Regions from separate parts of the Clostridium sp. CM042 genome, predicted to be linked through region 2. Evidence: riboswitches for the same ligand, from Rfam matches in the RefSeq annotation. Region 2 holds a riboswitch; the other holds the start of a gene.

Region 1 (8,449 bases), 630 kb from region 2:
ATGTGTTAATATTATGTAATAAACTATATAAGCAGGGGGGTAAACAAATGGAACTACTAAACAATACATTACAGTGTATTAAACCACTAAATAAAGAAGCTATGAAAAAGGCATGGGATAGACTTGATAGTTTATCAAAACCTATAGGGAGTCTTGGTGAAATAGAAAATATTATAGCTAAGATGGCAGGAATTACTGGAGAGATACATAATAAAATTAATAAAAAGAATGTAGTTATAATGTGCAGCGATAATGGAGTGGTGGAAGAAGATGTGTCTAACTGCCCTAAAAACGTAACGGCTATAGTTACTAATAATTTCACTAAAAAAATTACAGGTGTATATGTTTTAGCAAAATTTGTTGGAAGTGAGATTACAGTTGTAGATATAGGTGTTGATGCAGACTTTAACAATCCTAAAATTATAAATAGAAAAATTGCATATGGTACCATGAACATGATGAAGGGGCCGGCAATGACTAGGGAACAAACAATCAAAGCTATAGAAGTTGGAATCGATACAGTTGATGATTTAGCACGCAAGGGGTATGATTTGTTTGGTACCGGGGAAATGGGGGTAGGAAATACTGCCACAAGTGCAGCAATTTTGAGCGTTCTTTCAGGACTTGAAGTAGATGTGTCAGTAGGTAAAGGTTCAGGAATTACACAGGAGCAATTTATTAATAAAAAGAGGGTAATTAAGAAAGCTATTGAAGTAAATAAACCAGATAAAAATGATGTTATCGATGTACTTTCAAAAGTTGGAGGATTTGACATTGCAGGACTATGTGGGTGCTTCCTGTCAGCTGCGAAGAATAGAGTACCTATTGTTATTGATGGATTTATAGCCTCAGCAGCTGCGCTATGTGCTTATAGACTAAACCCATTAGTGAAGGAATATATATTTGCATCTCACTTATCTGCGGAACCGGGGGCAGCTTTTATAATGAAGGAAATAGGATTAAAACCTATGCTGAATTTGAACATGAGACTCGGCGAAGGGTCAGGGTGTCCCCTTGCTTTTAATATAATTGAGGCGGCGCTTTTTACTATGGATAATATGGGTACATTTGAAGAGGCGACGCTTGATAGCAAAAAATATATAGATATAAGGGAGAATACCATAGGGTAAAATTTAGGTGTGAGAATTTATGAATATTTATTTATTAAGGCATGGCCAGACTGAAGAAAATAGAAAAGGTTCATATTATGGTAATTTGGATATAAGTCTAAATGAAATTGGGATAACTCAAGGCAATAAGGCTAAAGATTTCTTTGATGACATAAAATTAGATAGAGTATATGTTAGTGACAAAAAAAGAACTTTAGAAATGGCAAAATTAGTTTTAGGACAACAGGAAATTGTAGTTATACAAGATAGTAGAATAAATGAAACTGATTTTGGAGATTTTGAAGGGAAAACATACGAGGAAATTAAAGTTTCATATCCTAAAGAGTGTATTTCTTGGCAAAATAATTGGAAGGAATTTGTACCTCCGAGTGGTGAAAGTTATATTAAACTATGTGAAAGAGTTAAGAACTTTATGGAGCATATTAAAAAGCTGGAATGTGATAATATTTTAATCTGCGCTCATTCGGGAGCCATAAGAGCTATATATTGTTATATTATGAATGAAAATATAGATTTGTTTTGGAAATTTGGTTGTAAAAATGGGGATATAAGCGTTATAAAATATGAATATGGTAATTTATATATTGATGCCATTATTCATAATGCATAGTTAGGAAATTGATCTGAGGTATATTTGTTTCTTGCGGATTACCTTTAAAATTAAAATAAAAATTACTATTTAGGAAAGAGGTGAGCTTTGCAAGGATACGTCTTTGCGAGCAAATAAAATGAGAGAATATTTAAATGACTTTTTACTGTTTTTCCAATTTTTTACACGAATACCTATAAATAAAAGTTTAAACTGTGACAAAGAAAACTTTAGGCGTGGATCCATATTTTTCCCCATGGTAGGATTATTTATAGGGATTGTCCAGTGGATAATTTATTATATATTAATAAAAGTGCTACCGGTAAATATTACAGCAATATTTGTAGTTATTATACCAATAGTTATTACTGGAGGATTACATGTAGATGGACTTGGAGATACCTGTGATGGTTTCTTTTCGTTTAAAGGTGATAAATATAAAATAATAGAAATTATGAAGGATAGCACAGTAGGAACTTACGCTACTATTGCTATAGTATTTGATATGTTAGCACGATATGCAGCGGTCTGCACTATCATAGGAATGAATCTACCACTCATATTAATTGCAACGCCAATAATTGCAAGATTTACCGTTGTTTTTATATCTTTTATTGGGAAAAATGCTAAAGAAACAGGCTCAGGCAATATATTTATTGGAAATATTGACATTACAAGGGTGGTAATTTCAGGTATTATAACTATTGCATTTGGAACTTTATTAATAGGATTTAATAAAAGTATTATATTGATAGTTTCAGCGTTACTTTTAAGTTATTTCTTTAATAAGTTTTGCGAGAGTAAAATTACAGGACTTACGGGAGATAGCTTGGGAGCCAATAATGAATTAGTTGAAATTCTAACTATGATTTTATTTATAGCAATAAATTAAGCTAAATATAGCAATAAATTAAGCTAAATAGGGACGGTTAACAATTATTTATCTTCTTTTTGGTACAAGTTGTTTATGAAAACTTGTACCTTTTTATCGTTGAATTAATTTATTGAACGATTATTTTAATTATTTTTATATTATATATTAGTGAAATGTTTTATTTTGAATGCTTGTCCAAGTTTATTAAATATAAATACATATATCGTATTTTAAATTTTTTTATTTACTACAAGAGATTAATAAATTATTACTAAGCATAACATTTAATAAAATCCATGATAATATTCTCGTATTTTTCTTCTGTTCCAATTAATTCGATGCCAATAGTGCTTAAGCTAGATACTCTAGCCTGTGTAATGTTTCCAAGAGTGCTGGATATATCGCTAGATTTAAAATTACAGAGGCTCCTCATTAGGACAACTGTTAACGCTTTTGCTCGTACAAGATTTCTACTGTACTTCATATAAAGATGAGTCTTTGATACATTCATCTTTGACGCTATAAATTCTATTATATCTTCTGGCTTAAAGTTTCTTACAAGTATCTTTCGTTCAAATTTATACTCTGTTTTTTCATCTTTAAATTCTATTTCTTGTTTTAATTTTTCTCTGTTACAGCGAAAGACAAGATTATAGTAATTTTTTCTTGCACTTTTTAGGTTATTACCAAAAGAACTCATAATAAATCTATAATCAACTAATTTAAAAGAATCATGCCTTTTTCCTAAAAATATGGCTAGACTAGAAAAAGCATATTTTTCAGGACAATTTTTATATTCATCTATATCCGTAGGATTATTGTGTATATATAGAGATAAAGTCTTCAAATATCGTTCATTATTAACTATTTTACCCTTAAACCTATCTTTAAAAAGATGTCCTTCCCTTTTATATTTTTTATTAAAGTACATTGCATAAGAAAAATTTATTCCATGCATTACTTTTGATATATCAGTACCATTAGCATCAATCATTAAATGTGAATGGTTATCCATAAGACAGTAACCGTAGATTTTAAAATTATAGAGAGATTTATACTTCTTTACAAGTGATAAATACTTATTCTTATCCTCATTATCCTTGAATAAATTTATTTCGCTTATACTTTTGCACATAATATGAAATATCGAGTCATCTGTTTTTTCTCTTGCTTTTCGTGGCATTTAAATCACCTTTCCTCATAGAGTTTTATTTGAATTATTGCCTATAAATCGGGACGATATTCATAGGCATAATCTTAAGCTAATATATAAATGATTTAAATAGTTGCTAACCGTCCCTAATTATTTTTTTATTTATTAAATTTAAGTTTACACTCTAAATATTGACAGTAAGGCTTAAATATAATATTATTAGAATTAATAGTAAAATTGAATATAATTTTAGGTGCCTTGAAATAGGTGAAAAGGGAATGTGGTTTAAATCCACAGCAGCCCCCGCTACTGTAATTGATGAAAAACTTTTAAATGCCACTTCGTAAATTAAAAATGAGGAGGGATAATTAAAGGAAGAATCAAAAGCCAGGAGACCTGCCTAAATGATGTTAACAAGCTTTCGGAGGGAAAGAACTATTTAATTATGGATTAATTAAAAAGTAGTCGCTATCGCATGCGTACTATTTTTTTTGTTTTAAAAAGCATTATATGTAAATGTTATGAGGAATTTAGGAAAATATTTAGTAAGGTGGATGAACGAAATGAAGAAGGCAATTTTAATTGTAAGTTTTGGAACAACACATGAAGATGCAAGAAAAGTAACTATCGATGCAATAGAAGAAAAAATAAGACATACTTTTGAAGGGTATGATATAAGAAGAGCATTTACTTCACATATTATTCTTAGAGTGCTTAAAAATAGGGATAATATTCATGTAGATACTCCAGAAGAAGCTTTGGAAAAGTTAAAGACCGAAGGATATAATGAGGTAATTGTTCAGCCTTTGCATGTTATTCCTGGAGTAGAATTTGATTATATAAATAATGTAGTTAATAGATATAAAGAATTTAAAACATTTGAGAATATAGTAATAGGAAGACCGCTTATATGTTTTAAGGGAGAAGAATTAGGCGTGCCAGATGATTACTCAATAATGGTAGACGCTCTCTCAAAGCAATTGCAACCAGAGGATACAGTAATTTTGATGGGTCATGGTACAAACCATATTGCAAATGCAGTATATTGCTGTTTTGAAAGCGTTTTAAGGGATAGAGGATTTAACAATGTTCATGTAGCAACCGTGGAAGGGTATCCAACTTTGGATAGAGTAATACCTAATGTTGCTGCTCAGGGTATTAGCGAAGTCACTTTAATGCCACTACTGCTCGTAGCGGGGGATCATGCCAAGAATGACATGGCGGGAGACACCGAAGACTCCTGGAAGAGTATTTTAGAGGCAAAAGGGTTTAAAGTTAAAATTTATCTGCATGGGTTAGGAGAAAATAGTGACGTTCAAGATATATATATACAGCATATTAATGATGTAATTAATGAAAAGTTTAAGAATGTAGGGAAAACACATAAGGGAAATTAAAATTCTGCGTAAGTTACAAGTAGAAAGGAAGGTATTCAATGATACATGGTGGAGATGTTTATACTAATGGATTACTTGAGGGTCGAGAATTAATAGATTACAGTTCTAATATTAATCCATTAGGGGTTCCGAGTAGCTTCACTGATAACATTAGTGAAGCAGTAGATGCTTTAACAAGATATCCAGATATTCAATATAGGGAGGTGTTGAAAGGATTAAAAGAATATATTAATTGCCCAAAAGAGTATTTTGTTTTAGGAAATGGGGCTGCAGAAATAATTGACTTAGTTATAGCTTGTCATAAAAGTTTACTAATTGTGGTGCCATCGTTTGTAGAGTACGAAATTGATGCTAAAAAGTGGAATTGTAGTATAGAGTATTCTTACTTAAAAGAGAAGATTAATGAGAATACCTTATTAAAGCATGAATATGCTGAACTTTCCTATGATTATGAGGATATTCTTAATAAATTACAGAGTGTAGAAGGTGTGGTTTTAGGTAATCCAAATAATCCCAATGGCAATATCATAAATAAGGCTGAGTTTCAACAAATTCTTGAATATTGTGAGCGTAATGACAAAGTCATAATAATAGATGAGGCTTTTATAGAATTTACTGGAGATTCACAGCATAGTTTCAGTGAAAAAGTTAAAACATACAAATGTTTATTTATAATAAGAGCATTAACCAAATTTTTTGCGATGCCTGGTATAAGATTTGGGTATGGAATAAGTAGTAACGTAGACTTATTAAAAAAAATTAAAGAAAAACAAAACCCCTGGAACATAAACTGTTTTGCAGAAGTCGCTGCACTCCATGTGTTAAAAGATAATGTTTATATTGAAAAAAGCAAAGAGTGGATAAGTGGCGAAAGGCCTAGGTTTATAAGATCACTTGAAAATATTTCATTTATAAATAAAGTCTATTTAACCTATGGAAATTATGTATTATGCAAATTAAAAGGATTAGACGCAGAGACACTTTATAAACTATGTATAGCTCAAGGATTTGTTATAAGAAAAGCAGACAATTTTAGAGGACTAGATAAACAATATGTAAGGCTTGCTATTAAGGATAATGATAGGAATGGAAAAGTGATTCAGTGTTTGAAAAACTTAGAATTGATAGTGAAAACATTGGGGACAGTTAACAACTAATTGCACGTTAGAGGACAGTCCGCAAAAGGATGTGAATATAAATGAAGAGTATAGTCATAGCTTCGAATTCAAGTGGTGGTGGTAAAACCACAGTAACACTCGGAATTATGAAAGCGTTTAAAAATAGGGGATTTGAGATACAAGGGTATAAAGTAGGACCTGATTATATAGACTCAGCTTTTCATACAAAGATAACCGGTAAAGATTCTAGAAATTTGGATTTATATCTTATGGGGGAGGCGGGAGTTAAGGCTAGTTTTTCTAGAGGATGCGGAGACTTGGGAGTAGTTGAAGGCGTAATGGGTTTATATGATGGAAAAGGCATAGATACATCCTATTCTACGTATCACGTGTCAAAGGTTTTAGATTTGCCTATCATACTTGTATTGTCTCCAAAGGCTCAGGTAGCAACCCTTTGTGCAGAAATTAATGGAATAGCGAATTTCAAAGACTCGAATATAAAGGGCATAATACTAAACAACATAACAGAAAATTATTATAAGCTACTTAAGGCAGCAATTAAAGAAAACTGTAACTTGAAGGTGTTAGGCTATCTTCCAAAAGATGAACGATTAAGCTTGGAAAGTAGGCACTTAGGGCTAATTCAAAGCAGTGAATTAGAGGATCTAGATGAGAAAATTGAAATCTGTGCCAAGTTATTAGAAAAGCATTTGGATATGGATCTATTATTAGAACAATTTAAAGAAAGTGAAAGGTATGTAGATGATTTCCATGTGGAGAATAAGGGGAAAAGGATAGCTGTAGCTTATGACAAGGCCTTTAGTTTTTATTATAAAGAAAACTTAGAGCTTCTAGAGGAAATGGGACAAGTTATATATTTTAGTCCAATTAAAGATAAGAAGATACCTAGCAATATTGATTTTCTTTATATAGGTGGAGGGTACCCTGAGGTTTTTATAAAGGAGCTATCTGAAAATACATCAATGCTTGGCAGTATAAAAAAAGCTCTTGATAATGGGCTGCACTGTTATGCTGAATGTGGAGGATTAATGTACCTTACTGAGGGAGAAAAACTGCAAGGCAAAGAAGAAATATCACATAATACCGTTGGCTTTTTTAAGGGGTATTACACCTTAACAAAAAAACTTCAGAACTTTGGGTATGCAGAAATAAAGGTAGAGGTAGAAAATAAGATTTTATCACAAAATATGAGTATAAACTGTCATGAGTTTCATAAATCTTTTGTTAATTTATCTGAAGAAAAGGTATTTAAGCTTTCTAAAGAAGGTTATGATGGAAACAAGAAAAATTGGCAATGTGGATATGTTAAAAAAAATACTATAGCAGCTTATGGACATGTGCATTTTTTTGGAAACTTACAATGGTTTAACGAGATTTTCAAATAGGTTAATTAGTTATTAACCGTCCCTACCTATTGCCTACTTATTGGAACACTTATTTAAATTAAAAGAAAAGGAGATTAAAATATGGATTATATAAAGATTCCTATGGATATAGAAAAAAAAAGCTTTGAAATTATTGGAGAAGAAATGGGAGAAAATAAATTTTCTAGCAGAGAGCTTTCAATAATTAAAAGAGTAATACATACTACAGCAGATTTCGATTATAAAAACATAGTTTATATTAGGGATGGAGCAATAGACGCGGCTGTAGAGTTACTTAAAAAAGGAGCTACCATTTATACTGATACAAAAATGGCGCTGGCAGGTATAAACAAAAAAGCTCTTAAAGATTTAAATTGTAAGGCTTTATGCTATGTAAGCGATGAAAAAGTGGCAGAGATAGCAAAAGCGCGTCACATAACTCGATCTATGGCAGCAGTTGAAAAAGCGGTAGATGATGGAGTAGAATTTTTCATATTTGGTAATGCACCTACAGCTTTGTTTAGATTAAAGGAATTAATCCAGGAAGGAAAGTGTAATGCTAAATTTATATTGGCAGCACCTATAGGTTTTGTTGGAGCAGCAGAATCTAAGAAAGAAATTGAAAAATTAGATCTTCCAATGATAACAGTGCGAGGAAGAAAAGGTGGAAGCACAGTTGCTGCATCTATTTTAAATGCACTGATGTACATGATAGTAGATAGAAGTTAGTAATCTACTGGAGTTTCATAGTTATTAGGCATTTTGAAATAAATGTTAGGTATCTTTAAATGAATAAGAAACTT
Region 2 (8,449 bases):
CAAGTTTTTTTGGTGGCAAAGGGTTTGCTATAAATGATAGATTTACTAAGAGTATTAATATATCTGATAAAAAGTTTGATGTACAAAATGGAACATTAATTGTTACTGTTAAGAGGGAAAGTATAGTAGGAGAAATAAAGTTGGTATTATCAACTAATTATACTTTCTCAATATCTTTCTCCAATATATCTTTTTTAAACAGGTCAAAAACTACCGTTGATAGTGGGACAATAAACAATGTCCCTACAGAGGTAATAGTACCCTCTATTACCAATGCTGAAATTGAGGGGAGTAATTTATTTTTCTGGTGGTCTAATAACCATAAAATAACAACAGAAGAAGCGAAGACCTTTAAATCTAATGAAATATTGTCTAAGAAGGGATTAGATAATATAAAATATGTTTATGGAAGTATTACTTATAAAGATGAGAAAAAGAATGAAAACAAAAACGTTTCTTTTGTAGCACTATATTTTCTTGTTTACGATGCTTACAATGGATATAATTGGAAATTAGATAAATTAGTTGGCGAAGATTCGCCCAATTACAAATCATATAAAAATCAATAGAGGGAACAATTTACTGCCTAGCTCATAAGATATTTTATAAATCTTATAATGCAAAGGAGCAGTTATGGATAATAGATATAATAGGATAAATCCGAGCATTGTTAGTTATGCAAGTGGAGATGTAAATGGTGATGGAATACTTGATAATGTGTACTTAACCGGTATAAAGACACCAGGTAGTCCATATACTCAAAATATCACCCTTGTAATTCAAGATGGAATGACAGGTGGGTTTGCTAGTATACCACTTAGTGAAAATTCAGGATATAATCCTACACTATTTTTGGGGGATTTTACAGGAGATGGTGTAGATGATATTTTAATAAGTATTGCAACAGGTGGTAGTGGTGGAATAATGTACTATTACATTTATTCGTTCATTAACAATGAAGCAAAATTACAATTTGACTTTAATGTATATAATGAGCAATATAAATACGATGTTACTTATAAAGCCAATTACAAGGTTGAAGTTATCAGTAAGAAAAATAACCAAAAATACATTATAGATATATCCAACAAGGACGCCGATTATTTAAATGAAATATACGACGAAAACGGAAAGCTAAAGGATCCAATTAACGGATTCGTGGATCCTATAAGCGGCTTATATCCTGTGGATTTTGATTCAAATAAAGTATATGAGCTATTGGGTTATCAAAAAATAGCTGGAAGATACCATGCAGACTCCTTAGGATATGTTTTAAATACTTTAAAATGGAAAGATAAGATATTTGTTTTGGATAATCAGCAGATAGCTATTAATGGATCACAAGTATAGGTATACTTTTAACGACATTTCAGAAGGAGAGCGAGAAACGCTCTCCTTATTTTTTGAATAATTCTAAGTAATCTCCATACCCTTCATCGCAGAGCTTATGAATTGGTATAAACTTTAGTGAAGCACTATTTATGCAATATCTTAATCCACCCTGGGAAATCGGACCATCGTTGAATAAATGTCCTAAATGACTGTCACCATATTTGCTCCTTACTTCTGTTCTCATCATACCATGGGTTGCATCCTTATTTTCTTTAACATTAGTATCCTCAACAGGCTTTGTAAAACTAGGCCACCCACAACCTGAATCAAATTTATCAAGAGATGTAAATAAGGGCTCTCCACTATTAATATCTACATAAATGCCTTCTGCTTTATTATTCCAAAATTCATTATCAAAAGATTTTTCCGTGCTACCTTCCTGGCTTACTTCAAACTGAATTGGAGTTAAGATCTTCTTTAGTTCTTCTTTACTTTTTTTAGTATAAACTTTTTTATCCATAATAATGCCTCCTTAAAAATAAGAATAATATTTATTGCATCAATTAATAGTTATTATATACTAAATACATTATAAGCAACAGGGGTAAACATGTGTTGGAAATAGTATCCTAAGGATATTAATTCTCTAGTTGAGATAATTTATTTTATAATATATTTGTTTAATATGTAAAAAAATAAACTTTTAGAAATCGTACTATTTAATTATACGGTTCAAGTGTTATAATAAGTAAGGGGTGGTAAAAAAATGTCGAAAAAAAACTTAAAAGTAATTCTTTTTACAACGATAGGGATTATATTAATAGTAATGGCAGTATTTATGTTTAATTTTTTTACAAAGATGGATAGTGCAACAAAAACATTTGATACATATAAGAATAAGTGGGTAAAGCAGGATTTCAAAACAATGTATAGCATGCTTTCAGTTAAAACTAAGGAAACAATAACTGAAAAGGAATTCGTAGATAAATACAATGCTATTTATAGTGGAATAGAGGCTAAAAATATATCTATTAAAGTGGACAATGAAGATAAAATTAAGGATGGAAATAAAAAAGCTATAAATATACCATTTTCTATAGTTATGGATACTGCAGCAGGGCAATTAAAAATGCCAGGCTACCAGGCAACTATGGTGAAGGAAGAGGTTAACAACAAAAAGCAGTGGACATTAGTCTGGAATGAGAAAATGATATTTCCTAGTATGGAAGCGGGAGATAAGGTTAGGGTAGAGCCAGAAGTGGCTATACGTGGAGAAATTTATGATAGGAGTAAAAAACCACTTGCAATAAATACAATAAATGATTTAATTGTTACGATTGGAATAAAACCTATTACATTTATTAAAAATAAGGATGATAATATATCGCAGATGGCTAAGATACTAGATATTGATGCTTCAGTTATAGAAAATAAACTAAAGGATAATGAAAATTCTGATCAATTTATACCGATTATTAACATACTACGCACTGAAAAAGTAAAAATAGATGGAGTTATGAAGCTTGATGGGGTAATCCAGAACAAGCCTAAAGGTAGAGTATATCCAGGTGGTGAAGCTTTGGGGTCGCTTATAGGATACATTAAGCCGATAACTGCTGAGGAACTACAAAAGAATGCTAGTAAGGGGTATAACTCATTTAGTTTAATAGGAAAGGCAGGTCTTGAACAGGTTTATGAAGACAGGCTTAAGGGTGAAAATGGAGCAACAATATATATATCAAAACAAAATAATAACGATAAGGTTGTAATTCTTAAAAAAGAATCAAAAGCAGGTGAAAATATAACATTATCAGTAGATAGTGAACTACAGAAGAAAATATATGAAGGAATGAATAAAGAGGCAGGAGCCAGTTCGGCAATAAATCCCAAAACTGGAGAAGTATTGGCTTTAGTAAGCTCCCCGTCATATGATTCAAATGCAATTACCACCTATGTTTCTAATACCCAAAAGGCAGAGTGGGAAAAAACAGGGGATCCATTTAAAAATAGATTTACGGCTGTATATTCTCCAGGGTCTACATTTAAACTGATAACGGCTGCGGTTGGCTTAGATCAAGGGAAGATAAAACCTAGTGAACTTATTAACATACCGGGAAACGAATGGCAACCAGATACATCATGGGGACTCAATAAGGTTACTAGGGTTGGTGAACCGAGAGAGTCAGTGAATTTGCAGGATGCATTTGTATATTCTGATAACATATATTTTGCAAAGGCAGCTCTTAATATAGGCAAAGAAGAATTTATAAAAGGATGTGACAATTTTGGAATAGGGCAAAAGCTTCCAATAGATTATCCAATAGCTAATTCACAAGTAGCCAATGGTAACAACATTAAAAATGATGTAGCGTTAGCAGATACTGGTTATGGTCAGGGGGAGGTTCTTATGAGTCCACTTCACCTTGCACTATCGTATAGCACAGTTGTTAACGATGGAAATATTATGTCTCCAACTTTAGAGGTCTTGAATGAAAAGGTAAAGGCTAAGGTTTGGAAAGCTAATGTAATTTCTGTGAATAATATAGGAACCCTAAAAGATGATCTTTCTGCAGTTATAGAAAACCCGAATGGTACAGGTCATGAGGCAAAAGTTGATGGGCAAGCTCTTGCGGGTAAAACTGGAACAGCAGAACTTAAGAAAGATGACAATGATAAAACAGCAGAAGAAAATGGATGGTTTATATGTATGGATACTGCGAGTCCTAAAATAGTAGTATCAATGTTAATGGAAAATGTTAAAGATAAAGGTGGCAGTCATCATGTGGTACCTATTGTAAAAGGAGTAATGGAATATTACTTAAATAAAACACCAAAATAGTGATAGCAAGTAGGTAGAATGATTAATATTGCTTTAATATTTTTTTGATGTTACAATAACCATAGTAAAATTAATAAAAATTAAATATTGTTTTAGGTGCCCGTAACAAGGGTTAAAAGGGAAAGTGATTAAAAAACCACTGCAGCCCACCGCTACTGTATTAGAGGATGAAATCCAAAGGACCATTGGGAAACTGAGAAGGTTGGAGAGTAAGATGATGCTAAAGCCAGTAAACCTGCCTAATGCTTAAAATTTTAGTCTTCGGAGGGAGGATGAAAAATGCGTGATTTAACAATAATATTGGGTTATCCAATATGTGAAAAATTCAATTGCATTATTCCACATCCTTGAGGTGTGGTTTTTTTATTTGCTGATTTTTTAACATAATAATATATTATTAAAATAATAAGGAGTATACTATGAAAAAAATTATAATTATAACAGGTGGCGCAAGGAGTGGGAAAAGTACATATGCTGAGAAGCTAGCTAAAGAAGAGAAGGGTGGCGTACTTTATATTGCAACTTCAATCCCGTTTGATGATGAAATGAAGGACAGAGTAAAGAAACATAAAGAAAGAAGACCAGCTTCTTGGTATACATTTGAAGGCTATAAGAATTTAAAACAGGTATTCTATAACGAAGAAATGCAGTTTGATACGATTTTATTAGATTGTATTACAATAATGACTACAAATCTTATGTTTGATGAAGCAGGGGATAATTTTGATGATCTTAATAATCAAGATATAAATGCAATGGAAAAAGGGATTTTACAAGAGGTAGAAGTATTTCTTGACGAAGCAGAAAAAAACTTAAAAACAATAATTCTTGTAACTAACGAAATTGGCTCTGGAATTGTACCAGAATACAAGATGGCAAGGGTTTTTAGAGATATTGCAGGTAGAGTTAATCAGTATATTGCATCAAGGGCTCAGGAAGTTCACATGGTGGTTTGTGGTATACCAATTAAAATTAAATAAGTAATTAAAAAATAAAAATTTATGGAGGCAACTTATGTTTAAAAGAAAAAGTATAATAGGTCTAGTTTTAGCTGTTTTTGTTTGTGTTGTATTTAGTGCGTGTGGTAGCAAGGGTGAGAATAAAGAGTCTCTTAATACTACTAAAAAGGAAACAAATGCTGTAGTATATCCTCTAAAGGTAGTTGATTCATATAATAGAACGGTTACCATTGAAAAAGAACCTAAAAGGATTATTACGATTGCACCAAATATAACAGAGGGAATGTATGCACTTGGTAAAGGGTCCAGTATAGTTGGTAGAAGTGATTACGATGATTACCCAGCTCAGGCACTTAAGGTTGCATCTGTTGGTGACTTATTACAACCAAGTATAGAAAAAATTGTTGAACTAAAACCTGATGTAGTTATTGCATCAACTCATTTTGATAAGGATGTTATTAAAAAATTAGAAGATCTTAATATAAAAGTTATAGTGCTTTATGGCGAAGAGAATTTTACTGGTGTATATAATACAATGTCAAAGCTTGGGCAGATTGTAAATGCCAATGAAGAAGCAAAGACAGTAATATCAGACATGAAAAAGAAAGTTGCAGAAATAACTGATAAGGTTAAGGATGCTAAGAAGCCAACAGTGTATTATGTAGCAGGATTCGGCAAGAGTGGTGATTTCACAGCAGGAAAAGATACATTTATAGGTGATATAATAGAAATGGCTGGCGGGAAAAACGCTGCGGGTGACGTAGTTGGTTGGAACTACAGTGTAGAAAAGCTTGTAGAAAAAAATCCTGATGTGCTAATTTGTTCTAAGTTCTATGATTCAAAGAAAGGTATAAAAGCTACCAATGGTTACAAAGATTTGAAAGCAGTTAAGAACGGTAAATTATTGGAGATTGATGAAAATATTATTGTTAGGCAGGGACCGAGACTTGCAGAAGGGCTTGAAGCAATTGCTAAATTAGTTCATCCTGAACTTTTCAAATAAAAGGGGTTAAACAACCATGACGTTTATAGAAAATAAGAGTTATTATCGAAGAGTTTTTGCAGTAGGGATATTTTTACTCCTAATTGTAATAATTGTAGCAACAAATTTTGGGGTGGCAGATATTTCTTTAAAACAGACAGCCCTAATTATAATAAGTAAGATTCCAATATTAAATAACATTGTATCCTTAGACGGAATTAATCCTACATCTGCAATCATATTGCTAAATTTAAGACTTCCTAGAATACTTTTATCTTGTTTAGTAGGAGCGGCACTCTCAGTGGTTGGTACTTCTTTTCAGGGAATTTTTAAGAATCCAATGGCAGACCCCTTTATTCTCGGAGTTTCGTCTGGAGCCGCACTGGGTGCCACTATAACCATGGTTTTTCTTAATGAAATCAATTTTTTAGGAATGAGCATGGTAGCATGCAATGCTTTTATAGGGGCTATAATAACTACTTTTTTGGTTTATAATATTGCGAGAGTCGGTACAAAAGTTCCAGTTACCACACTTTTACTATCGGGTGTTGCTATAAATTATCTGTTATCATCTATTATTTCATTAATGATGACATTTAATAGAGATAATATTGAAAAAATAGTTATGTGGACTATGGGAAGTTTTTCAACAGCTGGCTTTAACGAGGTAATTTTACTATTTATAATAATAGTCCCCTCAATTTTATTTATATTTACATTTTCAAGAGATTTGAATATCATGCTACTTGGGGAAGAGAGTGCTAGAAGTCTTGGTGTAGATGTAAATGGATTAAAAAAGTATATACTTGTAATAAGTACCTTGATGGTGGCAGCAGTCGTATCTGTAAGTGGAATAATTGGCTTTGTAGGCCTTATAGTGCCGCATTCTATTAGAATGATCTTTGGATCAGACAACAGGGTGGTTGTACCATTTTCCGCACTTGGGGGAGCTATATTTTTAATGATTTGCGATACTCTTGCAAGAACAATTGTGCCTCCGTCAGAAATACCAGTTGGAATTATTACTTCAATTTTTGGAGTGCCATTTTTTATATATTTATTATATAGAACAAAGAAGAAGGCGATGTAATTGATAGAGATAAATAATGTAAGTTTTTCATTTGAACAGGAAGTATTAAAGAATATTAACATAAATATAGAAAGAGGGAAATTTCACACTATCCTAGGACCAAATGGATCAGGTAAAACTACTCTTCTAAGGATATTATCAAAATCACTCCAAACTGAAAAAGGTGAAGTTTTTATTGATGAAAAGGACTTAACCCAAATAAAATCAAAGGTTTTAGCAAAAAAAATGGCCGTGGTGCCGCAAAGCACAGAAATTGAATTCGATTTTTCAGTACAAGATATAGTTCTTATGGGAAGGACCCCCCATATTTCTAGATTCTGCTCAGAAAGTGAAAAAGATATGGGTATAGCTAAAAAAGCTATGAAAATGACAAATACTTGGGCTCTTAGAAATAAAAGCATAAATGCATTAAGTGGCGGAGAAAGACAACGAGTGGTAGTGGCAAGAGCGATTGCCCAAGAAACAGGAATAATCCTTTTAGATGAGCCTATTTCTCACCTAGATATTCATCAGCAAATTGAGATAATGAAACAATTAAAACAATTAAATGAAAATAAAAACATAACAATTATTGCTGTGCTGCATGATTTGAACATAGCAGCTGCGTATGGAAATCATATGATACTAATGCATGATTGCGGAGTCTACAAAGATGGAACTCCGGAGGAAGTATTAACAGAAGATATAATTAAAGAAGTTTATGGATTAGATGTATATATAACTAAAAATCCTAAAACGGGAAAGACTTTTATTATGCCATTTTAGTAGCAAAGGTAATTCTTTGCTACATTTGTTTTTTTTGAAACAATGTGGGAAAATAGATATAATGGAGGAAGGGAGATAATAAAAATGATACCCTAACGATGTTTTAGTCGGTGTAGCTTTAAGACATATATGTAGTAGAATAATAATATACTCTTTTAATAAATGAAGCAATAATACAAAGGCTAGTATATAATAGAAAGAGGGACAAGGTGTATATTAGTACTTAATGGAATTGCAGTTTACAGAATGATAAGGTAATTCTCTTAGGCACTTATCATTATGTTTACTTAAAAAAATTTACTAGAGATGAAGGTGGCTTTATTATGGGCATTTTAGTTTTATTAACAATCATTTCTCCTTATACGACCATAATACCATTATTATATATTACATATATGGTATTATTTAAAAAAATTAGGATAGATAAAAATCATTGGAATATAGGGCTTTGTTTACTATTTATTTGGTCTTTGATAGTAGGA

The links. Region 2 has a riboswitch for cobalamin ahead of cobU (bifunctional adenosylcobinamide kinase/adenosylcobinamide-phosphate guanylyltransferase). Riboswitches for the same ligand answer to the same signal wherever they lie in the genome.
Region 1: another riboswitch for cobalamin. It lies ahead of ACWJJ7_RS07865 (sirohydrochlorin cobaltochelatase); the one in region 2 lies ahead of cobU (bifunctional adenosylcobinamide kinase/adenosylcobinamide-phosphate guanylyltransferase).

What each region holds. Positions count from the first base shown of each region.
Region 1 covers NZ_CM143646.1:1,659,009-1,667,457, reverse strand. The annotation lists gene cobT (nicotinate-nucleotide--dimethylbenzimidazole phosphoribosyltransferase) at 48-1,130, shown strand; gene cobC (alpha-ribazole phosphatase) at 1,150-1,740, shown strand; gene cobS (adenosylcobinamide-GDP ribazoletransferase) at 1,859-2,611, shown strand; gene ACWJJ7_RS07870 (transposase) at 2,865-3,776, opposite strand; cobalamin riboswitch at 3,980-4,164, shown strand; gene ACWJJ7_RS07865 (sirohydrochlorin cobaltochelatase) at 4,310-5,143, shown strand; gene ACWJJ7_RS07860 (pyridoxal phosphate-dependent aminotransferase) at 5,182-6,300, shown strand; gene ACWJJ7_RS07855 (cobyrinate a,c-diamide synthase) at 6,342-7,667, shown strand; gene ACWJJ7_RS07850 (precorrin-8X methylmutase) at 7,749-8,375, shown strand.
Region 2 covers NZ_CM143646.1:1,030,429-1,038,877, reverse strand. The annotation lists gene ACWJJ7_RS04880 (hypothetical protein) at 1-569, shown strand, start outside; gene ACWJJ7_RS04875 (FG-GAP-like repeat-containing protein) at 634-1,350, shown strand; gene msrB (peptide-methionine (R)-S-oxide reductase MsrB) at 1,397-1,852, opposite strand; gene ACWJJ7_RS04865 (penicillin-binding transpeptidase domain-containing protein) at 2,099-4,171, shown strand; cobalamin riboswitch at 4,249-4,428, shown strand; gene cobU (bifunctional adenosylcobinamide kinase/adenosylcobinamide-phosphate guanylyltransferase) at 4,591-5,151, shown strand; gene ACWJJ7_RS04855 (ABC transporter substrate-binding protein) at 5,186-6,133, shown strand; gene ACWJJ7_RS04850 (FecCD family ABC transporter permease) at 6,150-7,202, shown strand; gene ACWJJ7_RS04845 (heme ABC transporter ATP-binding protein) at 7,203-7,967, shown strand; gene ACWJJ7_RS04840 (O-antigen ligase family protein) at 8,291-8,449, shown strand, end outside.